Variovorax paradoxus: one gene and its partners. The protein of the gene in region 2 interacts with the protein of the main gene of each other region in a pairwise test. Links are inferred from orthologs where the notes say so. Each region holds a gene or a part of one and is shown on either strand. Other genes may lie near its edges. The genes, in order: QFZ47_RS25565, dnaE and dnaQ.

Region 1 (10,095 bases), 360 kb from region 2 along the record:
CGGGGCGCGCGGTGATGAAGTTGCCCGAGATCACGCGCACCGTCGATCCGGCCATCGGCGTGTTCGGCAGCCCCTGGCTGAAAGCGGCCTCGATTTCGTAGCGCAGCTGGCCGGCGGCTTCCTGCGCCGAGTCGAGCGCCACCTCGTCGGTGATGCGGATGCCGTGCGAATAGCGCGCCTCGTGCCCCTTGGCCGCGAGCTGCTCGTTGACCTGCGGGCGGAAGCCGTGCACCAGCACGATCTTGACGCCCATGCTCTGGATCAGTGCCAGGTCCTGCGCAATGTTCTGCAGCTTGCCCGCCGCGATCGCCTCGCCTGCCAGCGCGACCACGAAAGTCTTGCCGCGGTGCGTGTGGATGTAGGGCGCGACCGAGCGGAACCAGGGCACGAAGGTGAAGTTGAAAACGGTGGACATGGAGCGTGATTGTGCATTCTTGGAGGGCGGTTCGTGCGGCTCAGGCCATCGCGCGGCAGCCGGGCGGCGTGCAACGGCGGCGGCGCGCGCCGATAATGTGCGGTTTGCCTGCCGCGCCTTCCCGAACAGCTTTCCCCTTGACGACCACGACACCTTCCGCCCCCTTGCGCATCGACTTTCCCGAATCGCTTCCGGTCTCTGGCCGGCGCGATGAAATCATGGCCGCCATCGCCGCGCACCAGGTAGTGATCGTCTGCGGCGAAACCGGTTCGGGCAAGACCACGCAGCTGCCGAAGATCGCGCTCGCGCTCGGCCGCGGCAAGCTCAATGCGCCGCCGGGCAAGGGCCGGCTCATCGGCCACACGCAGCCGCGGCGCATTGCCGCCAGTTCGGTCGCCAAGCGCATTGCCGAAGAACTGAAGACGCCGCTGGGCGACGTGGTCGGCTTCAAGGTTCGCTTCCAGGACAGGCTGAGCCGCGACGCGTCGGTCAAGCTCATGACCGACGGCATCCTGCTGGCCGAGACGCAGACCGATCCGCTGCTCAAGGCCTACGACACGCTGATCATCGACGAGGCCCACGAGCGCTCGCTGAACATCGACTTCCTGCTCGGCTACCTGCGCGAGATCCTTCCGCGCCGGCCCGACCTGAAGGTGATCGTGACCTCGGCCACCATCGATGCCGAGCGCTTTGCGCAGCACTTTGCATCGGCAAAAGGCCCTGCGCCGACCATCATGGTGTCGGGCCGCACCTTTCCGGTCGAACAGCGCTACCGACCCTTCGAGGAATCGCGCGAGCACGACCTGAACGACGCGATTGCCGACGGCGTCGACGAGCTCTGGCGCGATCCGCACAACGCCGGCGACATCCTCGTGTTCCTGCCCGGCGAGCGCGAGATCCGCGAGGCGGCCGACCATCTTCGCCGCCACCTGAGCCATCAGCCGCTGTTTCGCAATGCCGAGGTGCTGCCGCTGTTTGCGCGGCTGTCGGGCCCCGAGCAGGACCGCATCTTCGACAGCCATTCGGGCCGGCGCATCGTGCTGGCCACCAACGTGGCGGAAACCTCGCTCACGGTGCCGGGCATCCGCTACGTGATCGACACCGGCACCGCGCGGGTGAAGCGCTACAGCTTCCGCAGCAAGGTCGAGCAGTTGCTGGTCGAGCCGATCAGCCAGGCCGCGGCCAACCAGCGCGCCGGCCGCTGCGGCCGCGTGGCCAACGGCATCTGCATCCGCCTCTACGACGAGAAGGATTTCGACGGCCGGCCGCGTTTTACCGATCCCGAGATCCTGCGCTCTTCGCTCGCGGGCGTGATCCTGCGCATGAAGTCGCTGCGCCTGGGCGACGTGGCGCGCTTTCCGTTTCTCGAGGCGCCGTCGCCGCGCGCGATTGCCGACGGCTACCAGCTGCTCAACGAACTCGGCGCGGTCGACGATGCCAACGAGCTCACGGCCACGGGCGCAGAGCTGGCCAAGCTGCCGCTCGATCCGCGCGTGGGCCGGATGATCCTCGAGGCCCGCACGCGCGGCGCGCTCGAAGAAGTGCTGGTGATCGCCTCGGCGCTCAGCGTGCAGGACGTGCGCGACCGGCCGATGGAAGCGCAGCAGCAGGCCGACCAGGCGCATTCGAAATTCGACGACGAGAAGAGCGAGTTCAGCGGCTACCTGCGGCTGTGGAAATGGATTGCCGATGCGCGCGGCGGGCACGGTGACACTCACAAGCTCAGCAACCGCCAGTACGAGCAGTTGCTGCGGCAGAACTTCATCAACATCCGCCGCGTGCGCGAATGGCGCGACATCCATTCGCAGCTGCTCACGGTGGTCACCGAGCACAAGTGGCGCATCAATGCCGAGCCTGCCGGCTACGAGCCGCTGCACCTCTCGATGCTCGCGGGCCTGCTCGGCAACGTCGGCTGGAAGCTGGAAGACGACGAGGCGTACCTGGGTGCGCGCGGCATCAAGTTCTACAAGCATCCGGGCGCGCACCTGAAGAAGAAGCCCGGCCGCTGGATCGTCGCGGCCGAGCTGGTCGAGACCACGCGGCTCTTCGGCCGCGGCATCGCCAACATCGAGCCGCAGTGGCTCGAGCAAGTGGCCGGCCACCTGCTGAAGAAGCAGCTGCTCGATCCGCATTGGGAGAAGAAGGGCGCGCAGGTTTCGGCGCTGGAGCGCGCAACGCTCTACGGCCTCGTGGTGTACAGCGGGCGCCGGGTCGATTTCACCAAGGTCGATCCGGTCGCGGCGCGCGAGATCTTCATCCGCGAAGCGCTGGTCGGCGGGCAGTGGGAGAGCAAGTTCCCGTTCCTCGCGGCCAACCGCAAGCTGGTGCGCGAGGTCGAGGGTCTGGAGCACAAGGCGCGCCGGCAGGACGTATTGGTCGACGACGAACTGATCTTCGCCTTCTACGACGCGCAGCTGCCCGTCGACGTGGCAAGCGGCATCAGCTTCGAGAACTGGTACCGCCATGCGTCGAGGGAGCAGCCGCGCCTGCTTTTCCTCACGCGCGAGGAACTGATGCGCCACCAGGCGGCGGGCATCACCACGCAGTCCTTTCCGCCCACACTGCGGCTTGGCGGAGTCGATTGCGCGGCAAGCTACCTGCACGAGCCGGGCGATGCGAAAGACGGGCTCACTGTCAGCGTGCCGCTCTTCGTGCTCAACCAGGTGAGCGAAGAGCGCTGCGAATGGCTGGTGACGGGCATGCTCAAGGACAAGATCCAGGCGCTGCTCAAGAGCCTGCCGCAGCGCCCGCGCTCGCGGCTGGTGCCGCTGCCCGAGTCGGCGGCGAAGCTCACGGAAGAGCTTTCGGCGCCCGAGGTGTTCGGCCACGGCTCGCTGACCGACGTGCTGCTCAAGCGCGTGCGCGACGTGACGAGCATCGACGTCAAGCGCGCCGATTTCAAACTCGACATGCTGCCGCCGCACCTGTTCATGAACCTGCGCATCGTGGACGAGCACGGGCGCCAGCTTGGCATGGGGCGCAACCTGGGCGCGCTCAAGGCGGAACTGGGGGCGCAGGCGCGCGGCGCTTTCCAGGCGCTGGCGGGGCTCAATGTGAAGGCTTCCGCGGACCGCAAGCCGGCCGGCGCGACCGAGGGGCCCGCGCAGGCGAAGGGCAATGCCGCTGCGCCTGCTGCCGCCGCCGCGCCGAGCCTGCCCGCGGGCCAGCGCTACACGAACTGGAGCTTCGGCGAACTGCCCGAGCTGATGGAAGTGCGCCGCGGATCGCAGTCGCTGATCGGATTTCCGGCGCTGCGCGACGAAGGCGATGCCGTCACCATCGAGGTGTTCGATGAGCCGGCCGTGGCAGCCGCCAAGCATCGCGCCGGGTTGCGCCGCTTGTTCGCGCTGCAGCTGAAGGACGCGCTCAAGTACCTCGAGAAGAACATCCCCGACCTGCAAAAGATGGCCGTGGCCTACATGCCGCTGGGTACCTCCGAAGAGTTGCGCGCGCAGATTATCGACGTGGCGATCGACCGGGCCTTTCTGCAGGAGCCGCTGCCCACCGACGAGTTCGCATTCAAGCGCCGCCTGGAAGAAGGCCGTGGCCGGCTCACGCTGATCGCCAACGAGGTGGCGCGGCTGGCCTCGACCATCCTGACCGAGTACGCGGCCGCCGCGCGAAAGATCAAGGACACCAGGATCCAGCCCGAAGCCGTGCAGGACGCCGCCCAGCAGCTGCAGCGCCTGGTCGGCAAGCGCTTCATTGCCGACGCGCCATGGACGCAGCTGCAGCATTTCGCGCGCTATCTCAAGGCCATCGTGCTGCGGCTCGACAAGCTGCGCAGCGACCCCGCGCGCGACACCGCCAAGCTGGCCGAACTGCGGCCGCAGGAGCAGCGCTACTGGCGGCTGGTGGCCGAGCGCAAGGGCGTGGTGGACGAGCGCATGCTCGAATTCCGCTGGCTGCTCGAGGAGCTCCGCGTGAGCTTCTTCGCGCAGGAACTGCGCACGCCGCAGCCGGTCAGCGTCAAGCGGCTGGACAAGGCCTGGGCCCAGCTGCAGGCCTGATCCGGATCGGCGGGCAAAAAAAAGAAGCCCGCTTTTCGCGGGCCTCCTTCAGGTGCACGAACTGCCGGGCAGCGTCATATGCGGCCCATGAGCACCAGGATGATGAGGATCAGCACGACCAGGCCCAGCCCCCCGCTGGGCCAGTAGCCCCAGCTCCGGCTGTAGCCCCAGCTCGGCAGCGCACCGATCAGAAGCAATATCAGAACGATCAGCAGAATGAACGAGAGGGACATGCGTTTCTCCTGGGCCTTGTTGTTACGAGCACCCATGCTCAGTGTCAGGAGACCGGGGGCACGCCGGATAGCCGCTTCTTCGGCGGTCAGGGCTTTCCTACCGCTATCGTCGGCATTCGAGCCGTGCGGGCCCGGTCAGAGCCGTGCGAGCCGATCCAGCGCCGCAATCAGCGTCTCGTCCTTCTTGGCGAAGCAGAAGCGGACCACGCGCTGGTCGAAGCCGTTGCCGTAGAACGCCGACAGCGGAATTGCCGCCACGCCGATCTCGCGCGTCAGCCACAGGCAGAACTCGGCTTCGGACAGCTCGCTCACCGCCGAGATGTCGACGCACTGGAAATAGCTGCCCTCGCTGCGCAGCAGCTTGAAGCGGGTTTTGTCGGCCAGTCCGGCGGCGAACAGGTCGCGCTTGCGCTGGTAGAAGGTGGGCAGTTCGAGGTAAGGCCTCGGCTCGGCCATGTACTGCGCGAGCGCATGCTGCATCGGCGTGTTGACGGTGAACACGTTGAACTGGTGCACCTTGCGGAATTCGGCCATCAGCGGTGCGGGCGCCGCCACGTAGCCGACCTTCCAGCCGGTGACGTGGTAGGTCTTGCCGAAGCTGCTCACGATGAAGCTGCGCGCCGCCAGGCCCGGGAAGCGCGCCACGCTTTCATGCTGCGCGCCGTCGTAGACCATGTGCTCGTAAACCTCGTCGGCAATCACGAAGATGTCGGTCGGGGCCAGCAGTTCTTCGAGCCTGCGCATCTCGGCAGCAGTCCAGACCGTGGCGCTCGGGTTGTGCGGCGTGTTCACGATGATCGCGCGCGTGCGCGGAGACAACGCTGCGGCGATCTTGTCGAAGTCGGGGCGGAAGGTGCCAGGCGTGAGCGGCACGCGCACCACGCTGCCGCCGGCCAGCTCGATATTGGGCACGTAGCTGTCGTAGCACGGCTCCAGAACGATCACCTCGTCGCCCGCGCGCACCACGGCCAGGATGGCGGTGATGATGGCTTGCGTCGCACCGGCCGTGACGGTGATCTCGTCGGCAGCGCTGTAGCGGTGGCCATAGAGCGCCGAGATCTTGCCGGCAATGGCTTCGCGCAGCGCCGCAATGCCGGGCATCGGCGGGTACTGGTTGTGGCCCGCGGCCATGGCGGCCGTCACGTCTTCGAGCAGTTTCGGATCGCAGTTGAAATCGGGGAAGCCCTGGCCGAGGTTCACCGCGTTCTTCTCCGCCGCGAGCGCGGACATCACGGTGAAGATGGTGGTGCCCACGGAGGGCAGCTTGGTGGCGATCTCCGGGGTGCGGGGGGAGGAAAGAATGGCGCTCATGGTCGTGCTCGGAAACGGAATCGGGGTCTGGATCAAAGTTCGTAGTCTTGCTGATGCCCGCTCAGGGCCTTCGCGATCAGGTTGCGATCGAGACGGTCGGACAGCAGTTCGGCAAACTTGAAGACGAAGTTGCGCAGGTAGGCGCTGCGCTTGAATGCCACCCGCGCGATGTTCTGGCCGAAAACATGCCCCATCGGGCGCACCACGAGATCGGCGTTCGATTCGTCGCGGACCGCCATCTCGGCCACGATGCCCACGCCGAGGCCCAGGCGCACGTAGGTCTTGATCACGTCGGAATCGATGGCTTCGAGCGCGATGCGCGGCGTGAGCTTCTTCTGCGCGAAGGCATGGTCGATGCGCGTGCGGCCGGTGAACGACGGGTGGTAGGTGATGATGGGTTCGAGCGCCAGGTCTTCGAGCGAGATGCGCTCCTTGGCCGCGAGCGGATGGTCCTTGGGCAGCACCAGCACGTGCTGCCATTCGTAGCAGGGCAGGGTCACGAGCTCGGCGTAGTCGGCGAGCGACTCGGTGGCAATGCCCACTTCGGCGATCTCGTCGATCACCATGCGTGCGACCTGGTCGGGCGAGCCCTGGTGCAGGCTCACGTTGACCTTCGGATAGGCCTCCCGCAGCTTGGCCACCGGCACCGGCAGCACGTAGCGCGCCTGGGTGTGGGTGGTGGCAATGGAGAGGGTGCCGCTGTCCTGCGCACTGAACTGCTCGCCGATGCGCTTGAGGTTGCCGACCTCGCGCATGATCAATTCGATGCTGGCGATGACGTGCTGGCCCGGTTCGGTGACCCGCTTCAGGCGCTTGCCATGGCGGGCGAAGATTTCGACGCCGAGTTCTTCCTCGAGCTCGATGATGGCCTTGGACACGCCCGGCTGCGAGGTGTGCAGCGCCTTCGCCGCCTCCGTCAGATTCAGGTTGCGCCGCACGGCTTCCTGAACAAACTTGAATTGGTGCAGATTCATATCAAATTCCGTCTTATTACGGAATTCATTATGCCTTCGGAGTCTATCGAAATTGCCGGAATTTCAAGATTTGCTTGCAATTCTGGCCAGCAGGTCGATCAGTTCGGGCTCTTCCCCGACGATGGCGGCCAGCTGGAAGTCGACCTGCGGCCAGGCTTGGCGCAGCGCCTCCACCTGCAGCGGCAGGTCTTCGCGGGCATGCTTGCCCATGCCCAGGAAGAGCGGAACCACCCGAACCACCTTGGCGCCGCTGGCAATCAGGGCCGCTGCGGCGGTGCGCAGGTCGGGCGCGGCGAGTTCCATGTAGGCACAGGCCACGCGGGCTTGCGGGTCGAGCGCCGTGACGCGCGCGGCCACGGCCTCGATGGGCTTGCGCCAGCGCTCGTCGCGCGAACCATGGGCCAGCAGGACGATGCCCTTCGCATTCCCCGTTGCCATCTGCGCTACCTTCGAAGCACCAGCCAGCTGAACGCGGCCAGCGACATCACCGAATAGATGAGCCCTGGCGCCGCCGCTGTCAGCCAAGGCGACCAGTTGCTCAGGTTGCCGAGGTAGCCGAACACGTTGTTCAGCAGGAAGAAGCTGATGCCGATCATCACGCCGCCGAACACGTAGGTGGTGATGCCGGCCTGGCGGAAGTGCAGGTAGGCGAAGGGCAGGGCGAGCACCACCATCACCAGACACGAGAGCGGGTAGAAGACCTTGCGCCAGAACTGGATCTCGTAGCGCTGCGCGGTTTGCCCGTTGGCCTCGAGGTGCTGGATGTAGTCGAACAGGTCGATGGTGCCCATGCGGTCGGGCCGCAGCAGTGCCACCGACACCATTTCGCTGGTCAGCGTGGTCGGCCAGTCGAGCTGCGGCATCTTGGTGGTCACGATGCGGGCCTTGTCCGCGGCGGTGCGCGTCTCGTAGTCCTGCAGTTCGACATCCGACAGTTGCCAGTGGTCGTCGAAGATGCGCGCCGAGGACGCGACGAGCTGCTTGCGCACATAGCCGTTGGCGTCGAACTCGAAGATGCGCGCATTCTTGAGCGAACCGTCGCGGGCGATGGACAGCACGTTGACCGCATAGGACACGTTCTCGCGCTTTTCCTTGAGCCAGGCGCCCGTGTTGCCGACCAGCGAGTAGGAACCCTGGTAGCGGGACTTGAGCAGCTGCCCGGTGCGCTCGGACGCCGGTGCGATGTAGTCGCCAATGGCAAAGGTGAGAACAACGAAGCCCACACCCAGCAGCAGCAGGGTGCGCAGGGCGCGCCACGGCCCCAGGCCGCTGGTGCGAAGAATGGTGTATTCCGAGCTTTGCGCAAGGCGCGCCATCACGAAGATGCAGCCGATCAGCACCGTGATCGGGAGCAGTTCGTAAAGGTGGCTCGGAATCAGCAAGGTCACGTAGATCAGTGCCTGTGCGGGGCCGTAGGCAAGGCTTTCGGGCTTGCCGATCGACTGCAGTTCGTCGACGAAGTCGAAGAAGAAAAACAGGCTCAGGAAGCCGAGGGTCACGAAAGCCACGGCTTTCAGTGCCTCGACATAGATCAGGCGTCGAATTGTTTTCACGAGGTCGGGTCGATTTTCGTGGGCTGCTGGGATGGCAGGCCGCCTGCGATGACGTGCTCGGCCTTGCGCCGCCGGCCCCAGTTGTTGTTGCGCAGGAGCAGCCACGCGACGCCGATCAGCAGCACGCCGCCGTGCAGCAGCAGCATGAACGAGCCCATGCCGAAGCGCCCGGAACTGATCCAGCTCTGGCCGAGGTTGAGCATGTTGTAGTAGACGACGAAGGCGAACAGCGCGAACAGCAGGTTGCCGCTGCGTCCCACGCGCGGATTGACGCTCGACACCGTCAGCGCCAGCAGCACGAAATTGATGGCCGCCAGCAGCATGCCGATGCGCCAGGCCAGTTCGCCGCGGCTCGGGTCGCCGGGTTCGCGCAGGAGCTGAAGCGTGGGCTTGGCGCGCGCCGGCGTGCTGTCGCCGGAGAGAGCGGCATTGCCGCCGGACCGCGTGCCATAGGTCTCGAATTCGCTGATCTTGAGCCCCGCGGTGGGCAGCAGTGGCCGCTCCAGCCTTTGGCCGTTGCTCAGCATCAGGAAGCGGCTGTTGCCGACGTCCTCGATGCGTCCGCTGCGTGCCGAGGTCGTGATCTGCAGGCCGCGCTCGATCGCCCAGATGAACACGTTGGTGGCCGTGGCGCCGTCCGGCGTGTCCTTGTCGATGAAGAAGACCCGCATGCGCCCGGACGATTCACGGAATTCGCCCGGCGTGACCCGCTCGATGTCGCTGCGCCCTTCATATTGCGCCCGCATGCCGATGGTCTGCGAGTTGGCCCACGGCCAGCCCAGCAGCGCCATGACCGCGATCAGCACCAGCACCGGCCAGGCAAAGCGGAACAGCGGCTCGACGAAATCGGCCAGCCCCCGTCCGCTGGAAAACCAGATCACCATCTCGCTGTCGCGGTACATGCGCGACAAGGTGCCGACAATGGCGATGAACAGGCTCAGGCTCAGGATGGTCGGCATGTAGCCGAGCACCGTGTACGCCATCACGAGGAACACTTCGGACGGGTTCACGCTGCCCTTGGAGGCGAGCCCGAGCGTGCGGATGAGCATCATGGTCATCACGATGGTGACCAGGACCACGAGGGTCGCTCCGAAGCTGCGCGACAGCTCCTTGCGTAGGGAAGAATGGAATAACATCGTTCGAGGAAAAAAAGGATTATGGACTTTCAGCTCAAGACCCTCACCCTCGCCCGCGCCGCGGCCGAAAAATCCGACCTGCTGATCGTGCTCGTCGGCAGCGCCCCCCTCACCGCCAAGGACCCCCTTTCCGCACTGATTGCCAGCGCCCGCAAGGCCGGCGACCTGCCCGACAAGGCCGGCAAGCTGCTCTCGCTCTACCATCCCGACGAGGTGGCGGCGTCGCGCGTGGTGCTTGCCGCCATCGGCGACGGAAAGCCCGCGTCGGTGCGCAGCGGCGTCATTGCAGCGGTCAATGCGGCCAAGGCCCATGCGCCCAAGCGGGTGGTCCTGGTGTTCGCGCACGAGGCCGGTGGCGCGGCAGTCGCATGCGCCGTGGCCGCGGCAGCCGACGCCAGCTATGTCTACACCACCACCAGGTCGAAAGCCTCGAACGGCGATGGAGGCCGCAGCATCCGCCACC
Region 2 (11,315 bases):
CCGGCTTCGGCACCCATGGCCACAAGGACATGGAGATCATCAGCTACGTGCTCTCGGGCGAACTGGCGCACAAGGACAGCATGGGCAACGTGGAGTCCATTCCACCGGGCGACGTGCAGCGCATGAGCGCGGGCCGCGGCGTGATGCACAGCGAGTTCAACCACAAGGCCGACGAGACCACGCACTTCCTGCAGATCTGGATCGAGCCGAACGTGCGCGGCATTGCGCCCGGCTACGAGCAAAAGCAGTTCAGCGACGCCGAGAAGCGCGGCAAGCTGCGCCTGGTGGCCTCGCCCGACGGTGCCGACGGTTCGGTGACGGTGCATGCCGATGCGCGCCTGTTCGCAGGCCTGCTCGATGGCGACGAAACCGCCAGCCTGGCGCTCGATCCCAAGCGCAAGAGCTACGTGCACCTGGTGCGCGGCGAACTCGAAGTGAATGGCCAGAAGCTCGCGGGCGGCGACGCCGCGATGCTCGAAGGCGAATCGCAGCTCACGCTCGGCGCCGGCAAGGATGCCGAAGTGCTGGTGTTCGACCTGGCCGCCTGATCGACCATGCCGGGCGCATGCCGCCCGGCTTTCCTTTTCTCTTGTCCCTTTCCCTTTCAACAATCGAGGAGTTTTCAACCATGGCAACCGCAACCCTGAGCACCACCACCGACACCTCCAACGCAGCCCAGGACACGCTGGCCCTCGTCGGCCGCATCCTGATCGCGTACCTGTTCATTCCCGCAGGCATCGGAAAGCTCATGGGCTTTTCGGGCACCGTGGGCTACATCAACTCGGTGGGCCTGCCGCTGCCGGAAGTGGGCGCCGCGATCGCCGTCCTGGTCGAACTCGTCCTTGGCATTGCGCTGCTGGTGGGCTTCAAGACCCGCTGGACCGCCATCCTCATGGCAGTCTTCACTGTGGCCACCGCGCTGTTCTTCCACAAGTACTGGTCGGCGCCCGATGCAATGAAAATGATGCAGCAGATCAACTTCAACAAGAACATCGCGATTGCCGGCGGCCTGCTCGCCTTTGCTGCCTTCGGCCCCGGCCGCTTCAGCATCGATAAGAAATAGGCTTTCCCCCAGGCTGCGCGCACTTCGTGTCGCTTCGCCCACCCCCTCGCCGGGGGCAACACCAGAGGCCCGGCAAAGCCGGTTCCTCGGTGTTTCACGAAAAAATACCTCGGCACCACCGATCATTGCTTCTACTCAGGAGAATCATCCAATGGCAGACATCGTTGTCGTCTTTCATTCCGGCTACGGCCACACCCAGCGCGTGGCGCAAGCCGTGGCCGATGGTGCGGGTGCGCGGCTGCTCGCCATCGACGCCGATGGCAACCTGCCCGAAGGCGGCTGGGAGACGCTGGCCGCGGCCGACGCGATCATCTTCGGCTCGCCGACCTACATGGGCGGCGTGAGCTGGCAGTTCAAGAAGTTCGCCGATGCGTCGTCGAAGGTCTGGTACACGCAGGGCTGGAAGGACAAGCTCTTCGCGGGCTTCACCAACAGCGCCACCATGAACGGCGACAAGGTCACGGCCATGACCTACCTGTGGACGCTTGCGATGCAGCACAGCGGCATCTGGGTCAGCATGGGCATCCTGCCGACCAACAACAAGGCCGCCACGCGCGATTCGTTGAACTACGTGGGCGGCTACGGCGGCCTGCTGACGCAGTCGCCTTCGGATGCGAGCCCGGCCGAGATGTTCAAGGGCGACTTCGACACGGCGCGCGCTTTCGGCGAGCGCGTTGCCGCAGTGGCAAGATTGCGGGGCTAGAACCGCCACTCACGGAGCACACGATGACCGACACCACCGCCCACACCCAACTGCTTCAACCGCACGACAAGGACCTGGGCGGCGGCTTCAAGGTGCGGCGCCTGCTGCCTGCGGCGCAGCGCCGTTCGGTCGGGCCTTTCGTGTTCTTCGACCACTTCGGTCCGGCCACCGAGCAGCCTGGCACGGAGCACGACGTGCGGCCGCATCCGCACATCGGCCTCTCTACGGTCACCTATCTTTTCGAGGGCGCGATGATGCATCGCGACAGCCTCGGCAGCGTGCAGGAGATCCTGCCCGGCGCCATCAACTGGATGACCGCGGGGCGCGGCATCGTGCACTCCGAGCGCAAGCCCGAGCGCCTCAAGGCCGACACTTACGTGAACCACGGCCTGCAGCTCTGGGCCGCCTTGCCGCAGGCGCACGAAGAAACCCAGCCGAGCTTCGAGCACACGCCGGCCAGTGCCATTCCCGAGGTGGTGGAGCAGGGCGTGGCGGTGCGCGTGCTGGTGGGCGAGGCCTTTGGCGTGCGCTCGCCGGTGAAGACACTGTCGCAGACGATCTACCTCGACATCGCATTGCCCGCGGGCGGCCGCTTCGAGTTGCCCGCGCTGGCGCCCGAGCTGGCCGTCTATGTCGTCGATGCGGATGCGCGCGTCAATGGTGAAACGATCCCCGCGCACACGATGGCTGTGCTGCCCGACGGCCAGGGCGCGGTGCTGGCTTCCGACACTGCCGCGCGCCTGATGGTGATCGGCGGAGAGACGCTCGACGGCCCGCGCTACATCACCTGGAATTTCGTTTCGAGCCGGCGCGAACGGATCCTCGAAGCGGGCTCCGACTGGGCCGCGCAACGCATGGGGCATGTGTCTGGCGAGACCGAATTCATTCCTCTGCCCGGCAAGCCCTTTGGCGTGCGCGAGCCTGACGTCGGAACGACGCCTGTCTGATCTGTTCGTGTACCGGGTAGGTTTGTTCAGGGCGCGTGCACAGGCCACCGGGTACTCCCCTCCGCGAATGTCCCCCGCCTTCGGCTCCTCCTTTATTTCGCTGCGGGGAGCACCCGATGCCCTGTGCACCTGGGCACGCTATCGGTGTACCGCTGATCAACAACTGCTCCGAATAACGATCACGCCGATGGGGTGCCTTGCGCAGCGAAATCAAGGGGGAGGCCGCAGGCCGGAGGACATTCGCGGAGCAAGGTACCCCGTCGGCGTGATCGTGCCCTGAACATTTATGCCGAGTAGCTCACGCCAACCAGCAGCAGCGCGCACAGGCCAGTGAAGGTGCCGCTGATCGGCCTGGAGCATCGGCGGCCGCCGGCTATTTCTTCAGCCCGCTGCTCAGCTCGATGTCTTCCGACGCGCGCGCACTGGCGTCGGCTGCGCGCGCGCTCAGGTCGGGCGCCAGGGCGCGCCGGCCGTCGAACACGAAGCAGTCGCCGTGGTAGTGCGCGCCGCCGACCTGCTCGAAGTATTTGAGGATGCCGCCCTCGAGCTGCAGCACGTTCTCGATGCCTTCTTCGCGCATCAGGATCGCGGCTTTCTCGCAGCGGATGCCGCCGGTGCAGAAGCTCACCACGGTCTTGCCCACGAAATCGGCGCGGTGCTCTTTCAGCGCGGGCGGGAACTCGGTGAACTTGGTGATGCGCCAGTCGATCGCGCCGTCGAAGCTGCCTTCGTCGACCTCGAAGTCGTTGCGCGTGTCGAGCAGCGCGATTTCCCGGCCCTCGTCGTCATGGCCCTGGTCGAGCCAGCGCTTGAGCGTGGGCGCATCCACGCCGGGCGCCCGGCCTGCCGCCGGCTGGATGGCCGGGTGGTCCATGCGGATGATCTCGCGCTTCTGCTTCACCAGCATGCGGCGGAAGGGCTGCGCGGCGGACCAGCTTTCCTTGGTTTCGAGGTCGGCGAAGCGGGCATCGGCGCGCAGATGGGCCACGAAGCTGCGGATGGCGTCGGGTACGCCCGCCAGGAACAGGTTGATGCCCTCGGGCGCCAGCAGGATCGTGCCCATGAGGCCCAGGGCTTGGGCGCGCTCGCGCAGCTCTTCGCGCAGCACGGGGCTGTCGTCTATGGCCACGAATTTATAGGCCGCGATATTCAAAATCTCTTGCACGGGGCGCAATTGTAGGGATCGCCACCCCACATCGTGGAGTGCGGCTTTCTACAATGGAAGGATGTTTGTTCACCTGCGCCTGCACACCGAGTTTTCCGTCGTCGACGGCACCAACCGCATCGACGAAGTCGTCAAGGCCGCCGCTGCCGACAAGCAGCCCGCACTGGCCATCACCGACCTGAACAACCTGTTCGGGGCGGTCAAGTTCTACAAGCAGGCGCGAAGCAAGGGCGTCAAGCCCGTCATCGGCGCCGAAATCTTCATCGAGGGGCTGGGCAAGGAGCCCGGCGTGCTCACGCGCATCGGGCTGCTGGTGCAGAACATGGAGGGCTACCTCCATCTGTCCGAACTGCTGGCACGCGCCTGGACGCAGAACGTGGGCCGGGGCCAGTCGCAGGCAGCCTGCAAGCTCGAATGGCTCGAAGAGCTGCAGGGCGGGCTGATCGCGCTTTCGGGCGCGCAGGCGGGACCATTGGGCGTGCCGCTGCTGCAAGGGCAGGAAGAACGCGCCGCCGAACTGGCGCTGAAACTGGCGGGCATGTTCCCGCACCGCTTCTACATCGAGCTGCAGCGCGCGGGCCGCCCCGAGGACGAGCCGCATGTGATTGCCGCCGTGAAGCTTGCAGCCCGGCTGCGCCTGCCCGTGGTCGCGACGCACCCGGTGCAGTTTGCCGAGCGCCAGGACTACGAGGCGCACGAGGCGCGCGTCTGCATCTCGGAAGGCGAAATCCTCGGCAACCCGCGCCGCATACGCAAGTTCACCGAAGAGCAGTACTTCAAGTCGAGCGCCCAGATGCAGGCGCTCTTTGCCGATGTGCCGAGCGCGCTGGCCAACACGGTCGAGATCGCCAAGCGCTGCAACCTCACGCTGGTGCTCGGCAAGCCGCAGCTGCCCGACTTTCCGACGCCCTTCGTCAGCGAAGGCGTGCGCATGCCGATCGACGAGTTCTTCCGCCAGGAGTCGTTCACGGGCCTGGAAGAACGCCTGGCGCACCTCTATCCCGATCCGGCCAGGCGCGATGCCGAGCGGCCGCGTTATGTCGAGCGGCTCGAGTTCGAGATCAACACGATCCTGAACATGGGCTTCCCCGGCTACTTCCTGATCGTGGGCGACTTCATCAAGTGGGCCAAGAACAATGGCTGCCCGGTGGGCCCGGGCCGGGGCTCGGGCGCGGGCTCGCTGGTGGCCTATGCACTGAAGATCACCGACCTCGATCCGCTCGAATACAAGCTGCTGTTCGAACGCTTCCTGAACCCCGAGCGCGTCTCGATGCCCGACTTCGACATCGACTTCTGCCAGGGCAACCGCGACCGCGTGATCGACTACGTCAAGGACAAGTACGGCCGCGACGCCGTGAGCCAGATCGCCACCTTCGGAACGATGGCCGCGCGCGCCGCCATCCGCGACGTGGGGCGCGTGCTCGACATGAGCTACATGTTCTGCGACGGCATCAGCAAGCTCATTCCCAACAAGCCGGGCCAGCCCGTCACGATCCAGTACCCGCCGAACCCCAAGGTGGAGGGCGACAAGAACAACTACGCCATCGAGATGGAGCCGCAGCTCGCGGCGCGCATCGAGAAGGAAGAAGAAGTGCGCATGCTGGTCGAGCTGGCGCAGAAGCTCGAAGGCATGACCCGCAACATCGGCATGCACGCGGGCGGCGTGCTGATTGCGCCCGGCAAGCTCACCGACTTCTGCCCGCTCTACCAGCAGCCCGGCAGCGACTCGGCCGTGAGCCAGTACGACAAGGACGACGTGGAGGCGATCGGCCTCGTGAAGTTCGACTTCCTGGGCTTGGCCACGCTCACCATCCTCGAGATTGCGAAAGAGTTCATCGTCAAGCGCCACAAGGGCCAGGAGAACTTCGCGTACGAGAACATCTTGCTCGACGACCGCGAGACCTACAAGCTGTTCTCCGAAGGCAAGACCGAAGCGGTGTTCCAGTTCGAAAGCCGCGGCATGCAGGGCATGCTGAAGGATGCGCGGCCAACGCGGCTCGAAGACCTGATCGCGCTCAATGCGCTCTACCGTCCAGGTCCGATGGACCTGATCCCGAGCTTCGTGGCGCGCAAGCACGGCCGCGAAGAGGTGGAGTACCCGCACCCGGCCGTGGCCGAGATGCTCTCCGAAACCTACGGGATCATGGTCTACCAGGAGCAGGTGATGCAGACCGCGCAGATCCTGGGCGGCTACTCGCTCGGCGGCGCCGACCTGCTGCGCCGCGCCATGGGCAAGAAAAAGCTCGAGGAGATGGCCGAGCACCGCGAGAAATTCCGCGCGGGCGCGCTCTCGACACATGGCATCCCGCAGGACAAGGCCGACGAGATCTTCGACCTGATGGAGAAGTTCGCGGGCTACGGCTTCAACAAGTCGCACGCCGCCGCCTACTCGCTGCTGGCGTACCACACGGGGTGGCTCAAGGTCCACTACACGGCCGAGTTCTTCTGCGCCAACATGACCGTGGAAATGGACGACACCGACAAGCTCAAGGTGTTGTTCGAAGACGCGCAGAAGAATTTCGGCATCACTTTCGAGCCGCCGGACGTGAACCGCGGCAACTACCGCTTCGAGCCCGTCACCGACAAGGTGATCCGCTATGGCCTGGGGGCCGTCAAGGGCACGGGCCAGCTCGCGGTCGAGGCCGTGGTGCGGGCGCGGGAAGAGGGCGGGCCGTTCAAGAGCCTGTTCGACTTCTGCGTGCGCATCGACCGCCAGCGCATCAACAAGCGCACGGTCGAGGCGCTCATCAAGGCTGGCGCCTTCGATGCGATCCAGCAGAACCGCGCCTCGCTCATTGCCTCGGTCGACCGCGCCTTCGAGTTCGCATCGGCCACCGAGGCCAATGCGGCGCAGGTCGACATCTTCGGCGACAGCGAGCACGGCTCGGCCACGCAGGAGCCCGAACTGGTGGACGCCACGCCCTGGGGCGTGAAGGAGCGGCTCACCTTCGAGAAGACGGCCGTGGGCTTCTATCTCTCGGGCCACCTGTTCGACGAGGTGGCGCACGAGGTGCGGCGCTTCTGCAAGCGCGAGATCGGCGACCTGATGGACACGCGCGACCAGCAGGTGATCGCGGGCATCGTGAGCGATTTCCGCGTGATCAACGGCCAGCGCGGGCGCCTGGCGATCTTCAAGCTCGACGACAAGTCCGACGCCATCGACGCCACCGCCGACGAGGCGCTGATCAACGCGAACCGCAACACCTTGAAGGACGACGAACTGGTGATCGTGAGCGGCCGGCTCCAGCCGGGCCGCGGCGGCTTCGAAGCGCGCTTTCAGGTGCAGCAAGTGTGGGACCTGGCCACCGCGCGCTGCCGCTTCGGAAAATTCCTGCGGGTGGCCGTCAACGGCAAGGCGCCCGACATCGCGCGCCTGGTGAAAGACTTTCCGCCGCGCACCGAGCAGAGCGAGCACGGCGATCTGGTGCAGGGGCTGCCGGTGCGCCTGTCGATGGCGCGCGGCGGTGCGCAGGTCGAACTGCAGCTGGGCGAGCGCGCCAGGTTCTTCCCGACCGACGCCGCGCTCGCCAGCTGGACGGCGCAGGCGGAGGCGGGCAAGGCCTCGGTGATCTACGAGTGAAACGAATGAGCCGCGAGGCGGCCGGGCGCGCGTAGCGCCTGGCCGGCCCCGTTAGCGCTTGGGCCGCAGCGAGACGATCAGCGAGGGGAAGATGCGCCCGTCGGTGTCGCGTGGCAGCTTGTCGGTCTTGTGCAGGCCGCGCTCGGCGGCTTCGTCCCAGCTGGGCAGTCCGCTCGACTTGGTCAGCTTGACGCCGACGATGGTGCCGTCCGGTGCCAGGTTCACTTCGAACTCGGCGGCCGGATTGCCGTTCACCGTCTCGGCGTCGGGGAAGGTGATGTTCGGACGCACCGCCGCGGCAATGCGTCCTGCGTAGCCGCTCGACGGTCCTGACGAGCGCAGGGCCGTGCCCTTGGAGTCGTCGCTGCCGCTCGCGCCTGCCAGGCCCTGCATGCGCTTGAGCGTTGCGGCCCGGTCGGCCGCGGCCTGCTTGGCTGCGGCTTCCTGCTGTTTCTTCGCTTCGGCCTGCTTGGCCTCGGCTTCCTGCTGCTTCTTCTGCTGATCGGCGAGCTTTTGCTGCTGCGCCTTCTTGCGTTCGGCTTCGTCTTCGGCGCGCTGCTTGGCTTCGAGCTCTTTCTTCTTCTGCTGTTGCTGCTGCTCGAGCTCGCGTTCTTTCTGTTCCTTCTGCTCCTTGAGCTTCTTCTCGCGCTCGAGCGCGATGTCGGGGGCGCGCGGCGCGGGTGCGGGCTCGGGTGCCTTCACCTGGGGCGGTGGCGGCGGCGCGGGAGCCGGCGGCGGAGGCGCGGGAGCGGGCGTGGGTGCCTGCGGTGCGGACAGGCGCGGCGCGGCCTGCTGCACCGTGGACGACCACAGCTCCGCATCGACGGCGCCTTCGTCGGCGTCGCTGCGCCAGCGCACGCCCCACGTCAGCGCCGCGATCAGGAGCGCGTGCGCAATCAGCGCAAGCAGCACCGCGCGCGGCGTGCCGCGCTGCGGCGGTGGTGCGAACTCGGGACGATCCAGGGCGAGCGACATGCCTTATTTGCCGCCCGTGGTGGTGACGGACAGGCCCACGCGCTCGATGCCGCTGCGCTTGAGCTGGTTCATCGCCTTCACGACGGTTTCGTACTTCACGGACTTGTCGGCGCTGATGACCACGGGGCGCTGGTCGTCGCCGCCCTGGGCGGTCTTGGCCGCGGAGCCGATCTGGGTCATGGGAACGGACGCGCCACCGCTGCCGGTGGACGGGTCTTTCTTGATCTGCACTTCATCGTCGCTCTTGATGACGATCTCGATGGGCTTGTCGGGCTGCTTGTTGGCGCGGTCGACCGAAGGCAGGTTGATCACGCTCGGCGTGATGAGCGGCGCGGTGACCATGAAGATGATCAGGAGCACCAGCATCACGTCGATGAACGGGACCATGTTGATCTCGTTGATCGTGCGGCGGCCTCGGCCCCGGGACGAAACGGCGGGCATGTGCTGGAACCTCCGCTCAGCGGTTGGCCGGAGCCGCCGCGGTTGCCGACGCCACCGCGGCCGGGTTGGCCGAGAGGTTGCGCTGCAGGATGTTGGAGAACTCCTCGATGTAGGTTTCGAGGGCAATGGCGATCTTGTCGATCTCGCGCGCGAAGCGGTTGTAGCCCACCACCGCCGGAATGGCGGCGAACAGGCCGATGGCGGTGGCCACCAGTGCTTCCGCAATGCCGGGCGCCACGGTGGCCAGCGTCACCTGCGCCAATGCGGCCAGGCCGGTGAAGGCATGCATGATCCCCCAGACCGTGCCGAACAGGCCGACGTAGGGCGACACCGAACCGACGGTGGCCAGGAACGACAGGTTGTGCTCGGCCGCGTCGAGTTCGCGCTGGAAGCTCGCGCGCATGGCGCGGCGGGCGCCATCCAGCAGCGTGGGGGCGTCGCTCACGTGGCGCTCGCGCAGCTTCTGGTACTCGCGCATGCCCGAAGCGAAGATGCGTTCCATGGGGCCGGCGAACTTGGCGTTCTGCGCGGCCGAGGCGAACAGCTCGTTCAGGCTGGTGCCCGACCAGAACTCGCGCTCGAAATCGTCGTTGAGCGCGCGCATGCGGCGCAGCGCGAAGTACTTGCGGATGATCGCGGCCCAGCTGGCGATCGAGACGATCACGAGCAGCAGCACGACCAGTTGCACCACGAAGCTCGCATGGAGCAGGAGATTGATGATGGAGAGGTCTTGGTTCATGGCTTGAAAGGTTGAGTCATGGAGCCGCCGCAGCGCTCGAGGGTTCCCGCAATTTGGGTGGGTATCCGCGCGGGGCGCAATGTGGAGGCATCCACCCAGCCGATGCGGATCGTGCCTTCGCACAGCAGAACGGGCGCCGCGGCTCCCGTTCGCTCTTGCTCTGTTTTTGATAGCACGTGTTGACCGATTATCAACGACGCGGTACCCAATTGTTTGAGATCGGCTGTAACCAGCAGTTCGTCGTCGAGCCGGGAAGGGCGATGGTATTTGAGCTGGGTTTCGCTCACCACGAACTGGCCGCCGGTTTCCTCGCGCAGCTTTCGCTGCTCCACGCCCAGCGAGCGCAGCCATTCGGTGCGGCCGCGCTCCATGAACTTGAGGTAGTTGGCGTAGAAGACGATGCCGCCGGCGTCGGTGTCTTCCCAGTAGACGCGGATCGGAAACGCGTAGCTCATGAGGCCGGGTTCGCGATCATGGCCCGCAGGCGTTCGACCGACTCCTGCAGATGCGCCATCGAACTCGCGGTGGAGAAGCGCACGAACTTGCCCGTCTCGGCCGTGCCGAAGTCGCGGCCCGGCGTCACGGCCACATGGGCGCGCTTCATGGTTTCGAAGGCGAAATCCCAGCTTCCCGAGATGCCCAGCTTCTCGGCGACGGCGGTGCAATCGGCCCAGGCGTAGAAGGCGCCATCGGGCACCACCGGCACGTTCAGGCCCAGCGCGTTGAGCTGCGGAATGAACCAGTCGCGGCGCGCCTTGAACTCGGCGCGGCGGCGCTCGTATTCGGCAATGCTCTCGGCCTCGAAGCAGGCCAGCGCTGCATGCTGCGACACGGTGCTCGCGCAGATGAAGAGGTTTTGCGCCAGCCGCTCGACCACTGGCACCAGCGCTTCGGGCACCACCAGCCAGCCCAGGCGCCAGCCGGTCATGTTGAAGTACTTGCTGAAGCTGTTGATGCTGATGACGTTGTCGTCGATGGCCAATGCCGTCTGCCCGAAGGCATCGTCGTAGGACAGGCCGAGATAGATCTCGTCAATCAGCGTGATGCCGCCGCGCTGCGACACCACCTCGTGAATGCGGCGCAGTTCATCGGGCGCGATCGAGGTGCCCGTCGGGTTGGAGGGCGAGGCGAGCAGCACGCCGCGCGTCCTGTCGGTCCAGGCGGCCTCGACCTTGGCGGCCGTGAGCTGGAAGCGCTCTTCGGCGGTGGTGGGTATCAGCACGGCCTTGCCATCCGCGGCACTCACGAAGTGGCGGTTGCAGGGGTAGCTGGGATCGGGCAGAAGTATCTCGTCGCCGGACTCGATCAAGGCCAGGCAGGCCAGTTGCAGCGCAGCCGAGGCCCCTGCGGTCACCACGATGCGGCGCGCCGGCACGTCGACACCGAAGCGCTGGGTGTACCAGCCGCTGATGCGCTCGCGCAGCAGCTCCAGGCCGGTGGCCTGTGTGTACTGCGTGGCGCCGGCGCGAACGGCGCGCGCAGCGGCTTCCTGCACCAGCGGCGGGGCGGTGAAGTCGGGCTCGCCGATGTTCAGGAAGATCATCGGCCGGTCGGTGTGGGCCACCTCGCGCGCGAGCACGCCGGCGGCCTTGGCCACCTCCATCACATAGAAGGGTTCGATGCGCTGTGCGCGCGCCGAGATCCTCATTGCACCCCCAGGCTACGGCGCTGCGCGCCTTCGCCACCCCCCTCGCAAGCGAGG
Region 3 (3,637 bases), 860 kb from region 2 along the record:
GATGCGCTGGCGCAGCGCCTTGATGTGGGGAACCGAATCGAGGTCCTTGCTGGCCAGCACGCCACGCACGTCGCTTGCGATGTCTTCGGCTGCCGCTTCAATATTGTTGGATGCACTCATTGGAATCTTTCCTCCGTGATGACACCGGCACCGCGCCGGCGGCTTCACGCCAGCAAATGGCGTGGTGTCATGTTACAGGCACAAAAGCCCCTCATGCACTGCAGTTATGCAGACTTCTGCACGCGATGGCCCCTGTATTGCGTCCGCCGTCAGCCTGACGCGAGCATGCGCTCGACGTGGCGCCCGATGGCCAGGCTGCTCGTGAGCCCGGGCGACTCGATGCCGAAGAGATTCACCAGGCCCCGCACCCCATGCGATTGGGGCCCGTCGATCATGAAGTCGCGCGCCGGCTCGTCCGGGCCCGAGATCTTGGGCCGCATGCCCGCGTAGCCGGGAATCAGTGCCCCGTCGGGCAGCGCGGGCCAGTACTTTCGCACTTCGGCGTAGAAGCCGTTGCCGCGCGCCGGATCCACCACCAGGTCATCGGCCGATTCCACCCATTGCACATCGGGCCCGAACTTGGCTTGCCCGCCCAGATCGATCGTCAGGTGCACACCCAGTCCGCCAGGCTCGGGCACCGGATAGACGAGGCGTGTGAATGGCGCGCGCCCCGACAGCGTGAAATAGCTGCCCTTGGCAAAGTACGCGGTGGGCACGGCGGCTTCCGGCAGTCCTTCGAAGCGGCGGGCCAGATCGGGCGCAAGCAGGCCGGTTGCATTGACCACGGTATTGCAGCGCAGCGCCGTTCCGTCTTGCGCTACCAGGACGATAGCGCCCTGGCCGCACTCCGCACGGGCGATGGGCGATTTCAGTGCCAGCATGCCGCCCGCGTTCTCCAGGTCGCCGAGCAGGCTCAGCATCAGCGCATGGCTGTCGACGATGCCGGTGCTCGGCGAATGCAGGGCCGCCACGCAATGCAGTTGCGGCTCCATGGCCATGGCCTGCTGCGCGGTCAGCAGCACGAGGTCGTCGACACCGTTGGCGGCCGCCTTGGCGCGGATGACTTCGAGCTGGGCCACCTGCTCTGCCGAGGTCGCCACGATGAGCTTGCCGCAGCGCTGGTGGGGCACGCCGCGCTCTGCCGCATAGGCATAAAGCGCCGCCTTGCCCTCGACGCAAAGCCTGGCCTTAAGTGAGCCCTGCGGGTAGTAGATGCCCGCATGAATCACCTCGCTGTTGCGCGAACTGGTGCCGGTGCCAATGGCACCTTCGGCTTCCAGCACAACCACCTCCCGGCCCGCGAGCGCCAAGGCGCGCGCCACGGCCAGCCCCACTACACCGCCGCCGATGACGGCGCAATCGAATTCATCCATGGCGCGAGCTTAGCGCGGCTCGCGCGGCGAATTCAGGACGAGGTGGGAGGCGGCTCGGGATCGGTCGGCTCGTCCGGCGGCGTGCTCGGCCCTTCGTCGGGCTCCACAGGCAGATCCGGCGTGACCGGGGTCGGAAGATCGGGATGGGTGGCCATGGTGCTCTCCTTTCCCCGGTTCTATGCCATGGGTTCAGGAACGCAGCCGGTGCGTGGCGGCAGTTGGCGTCAGCACGAGCCGACAGGTGCGCGTCGATATTCGGCGCCGCAGGAAGTGGCCCGGAAAACAAAAAAGCGACCTGGACAATCCAAATCGCTTTTATCTTGGGAAATTGGTGGGCGGTGGAGGTTTCGAACCTCCGACCCCAGCAGTGTGAATGCTGTGCTCTACCCCTGAGCTAACCGCCCTTTCAACCCTTGGCACCGCGCGTGCAGTGCCTTGGAATTAATCGCGTTGCGCGAAGCCTTCGATTATGCCACAGCATTTCAGCCGTTTTGCCGGAACAGCGTGCGTCCGTTGCTGGATTTGTCGAGCTGCGACAACACCGCTTCGTGCGCCGCGAGCTCCTGCTCGGCCGCCATGATCACCGGCAGCTCGAACTGGCTCAGGTCGATGGCCACCACCGTGGTGCCCTGTGCCGGCTCGTTGGAGGCCACGTCGATCAGCAGCGCATCCTGGCCGCGCGTGAGGTTGATGTACACGTCGGCCAGCAGCTGCGCATCAAGCTTGGCGCCGTGGAAGGTGCGGTTCGAGCGATCGACGCCGAAGCGGTCGCACAGCGCATCGAGCGAGTTGCGCTTGCCCGGGTAGACCAGCTTGGCCATGGCCAGTGTGTCGGTCACCTCGCCGACGAAGCTGCGCAGCGGCGGCAGGCCGGCCAGCTCGAGCTCCTTGTTGAGAAAGCCGACGTCGAAGGCCGCGTTGTGGATGATCAGCTCGGCGCCGCGCAGATATTCGACGATGTCGTTGGCCAGCGTGGCGAACTTCGGCTTGTCGCGCAGGAAATCGGTCGTGAGGCCGTGCACCTTGAGCGCGTCCTCATGGCTCTCGCGCTCGGGATTGAAGTAGATGTGCAGGTCGTTGCCGGTGAGCTTGCGCGCGAAAAGCTCCACGCAGCCGAGCTCGATGACGCGGTCGCCGTTCTCGGCGGAAAGGCCGGTGGTTTCGGTGTCGAGGACGATCTGGCGCGACATCAGTGATTTTCCTTCGCGTGGTTGATCGAGTATTTGGGAATCTCGATCGTCACATCTTCCTGCGCCAGGATCGCCTGGCAGCTGAGGCGCGATTGTGGCTCCAGGCCCCAGGCGCGGTCGAGCAGGTCTTCCTCGCCTTCCTCGGCCTCGTTCAGCGAATTGAAGCCCTGGCGCACCACCACGTGGCAGGTGGTGCAGGCGCAGCTCATCTCGCAGGCGTGCTCGATGTTGATGTGGTTGTCGAGCAGCGCCTCGCAGATCGAGGTGCCGGCCGGCGCCGTGATCTCGGCGCCTTGCGGGCAATACTCGGGATGCGGATAGATCTTGATGGTGGGCATGTTGTTCTTAGAGGGATTCGAGCTTGCGGCCGGAGAGTGCTCGCGCAATGCCCGCGTTCATGCGCTGGGCAGCGAAGGCTTCGGTGTCGTTCGCCAGCGCCTTGGTGGCGCCTTCGATGGCCGCGGCATCGTCGCCTTTGGCGGCTTCGCGCAGCTTCGCCATCGACGCATCGATGACTGCGCGCTCTTCTTCGCTCAGCAGATCGCCGTCCGCATCGAGCGCGCTCTGCGTGGCAAGCAGCATGCGCTCGGCATCCACGCGCGCCTCCACCAGCGCGCGCGCCTGCATGTCCTGCTGCGCGGTGGAAAAGCTCTCCTGCAGCATGGTCGCGATCTGGTCGTCCGAGAGCCCGTACGAAGGCTTGACCGTCACGCTGGCCTCCACGCCGCTTCCCTGCTCCTTGGCGCCGACACTCAGCAAGCCATCGGCATCGACGGTGAAGGTCACGCGGATGCGCGCCGCACCCGCCGCCATCGGCGGGATGCCGCGCAGCGTGAAGCGCGCCAGGCTGCGGCAATCGGCGACCAGGTCGCGTTCGCCCTGCACCACATGCAGCGCAAGAGCGGTCTGCCCGTCCTGGTAGGTGGTGAAGTCCTGCGCCATCGCGGTGGGAATGGTCTGGTTGCGCGGCACGATGCGCTCGACCAGTCCGCCCATGGTTTCGATGCCCAGCGACAGCGGGATCACGTCGAGCAGCAGCAGATCACCCGCACCGTTGTTGCCGGCCAGCTGGTT

The links.
Region 1: the proteins of dnaE (region 2) and QFZ47_RS25565 interact in binary tests that used the Escherichia coli proteins (3 or more experiments, as listed by UniProt). The link is inferred for Variovorax paradoxus from one-to-one orthologs.
Region 3: the proteins of dnaE (region 2) and dnaQ interact in binary tests that used the Escherichia coli proteins (3 or more experiments, as listed by UniProt). The link is inferred for Variovorax paradoxus from one-to-one orthologs.

Annotation. Positions count from the first base shown.
Region 1 is NZ_JAUSXL010000002.1:4,649,335-4,659,429, forward strand. The notes cover bases 3,882-6,756. They hold QFZ47_RS25565 (pyridoxal phosphate-dependent aminotransferase), read right to left. Parts: upstream 5,970-6,756; coding sequence 4,794-5,969; downstream 3,882-4,793. Other genes in these bases: hrpA (ATP-dependent RNA helicase HrpA), read left to right, coding at 3,882-4,425; QFZ47_RS25560 (DUF3309 family protein), read right to left, coding at 4,500-4,658; QFZ47_RS25570 (CysB family HTH-type transcriptional regulator), read right to left, coding at 6,002-6,756. Also shown: argA (amino-acid N-acetyltransferase), read right to left, coding at 1-415; more of hrpA, read left to right, coding at 511-3,881; more of QFZ47_RS25570, read right to left, coding at 6,757-6,943; QFZ47_RS25575 (sirohydrochlorin chelatase), read right to left, coding at 7,007-7,381; LPS export ABC transporter permease LptG, read right to left, coding at 7,387-8,496; LPS export ABC transporter permease LptF, read right to left, coding at 8,493-9,632; QFZ47_RS25590 (leucyl aminopeptidase), read left to right, coding at 9,654-10,095. UniProt on the Escherichia coli protein: Shows aminotransferase activity with methionine and histidine as substrates, and to a lesser extent also with phenylalanine.
Region 2 is NZ_JAUSXL010000002.1:4,292,894-4,304,208, forward strand. What follows is about bases 3,564-7,658. They hold dnaE (DNA polymerase III subunit alpha), read left to right. Parts: upstream 3,564-3,939; coding sequence 3,940-7,458; downstream 7,459-7,658. Other genes in these bases: QFZ47_RS23870 (sulfurtransferase), read right to left, coding at 3,564-3,878; tolA (cell envelope integrity protein TolA), read right to left, coding at 7,510-7,658. Also shown: QFZ47_RS23850 (pirin family protein), read left to right, coding at 1-548; QFZ47_RS23855 (DoxX family protein), read left to right, coding at 629-1,063; QFZ47_RS23860 (flavodoxin family protein), read left to right, coding at 1,215-1,766; QFZ47_RS23865 (pirin family protein), read left to right, coding at 1,790-2,713; more of QFZ47_RS23870, read right to left, coding at 3,087-3,563; more of tolA, read right to left, coding at 7,659-8,433; QFZ47_RS23885 (ExbD/TolR family protein), read right to left, coding at 8,437-8,874; protein TolQ, read right to left, coding at 8,891-9,613; QFZ47_RS23895 (YbgC/FadM family acyl-CoA thioesterase), read right to left, coding at 9,610-10,068; QFZ47_RS23900 (pyridoxal phosphate-dependent aminotransferase), read right to left, coding at 10,065-11,261. UniProt on the Escherichia coli protein: DNA polymerase III is a complex, multichain enzyme responsible for most of the replicative synthesis in bacteria. This DNA polymerase also exhibits 3' to 5' exonuclease activity. The alpha chain is the DNA polymerase catalytic subunit.
Region 3 is NZ_JAUSXL010000002.1:5,155,090-5,158,726, forward strand. The notes cover bases 710-3,637. They hold dnaQ (DNA polymerase III subunit epsilon), read right to left. Parts: upstream 2,564-3,637; coding sequence 1,856-2,563; downstream 710-1,855. Other genes in these bases: QFZ47_RS28055 (NAD(P)/FAD-dependent oxidoreductase), read right to left, coding at 710-1,373; QFZ47_RS28060 (stereocilin), read right to left, coding at 1,406-1,528; fdx (ISC system 2Fe-2S type ferredoxin), read right to left, coding at 2,563-2,901; hscA (Fe-S protein assembly chaperone HscA), read right to left, coding at 2,909-3,637. Outside these bases: QFZ47_RS28050 (glycine zipper domain-containing protein), read right to left, coding at 1-120; more of QFZ47_RS28055, read right to left, coding at 270-709. UniProt on the Escherichia coli protein: DNA polymerase III is a complex, multichain enzyme responsible for most of the replicative synthesis in bacteria. The epsilon subunit contain the editing function and is a proofreading 3'-5' exonuclease.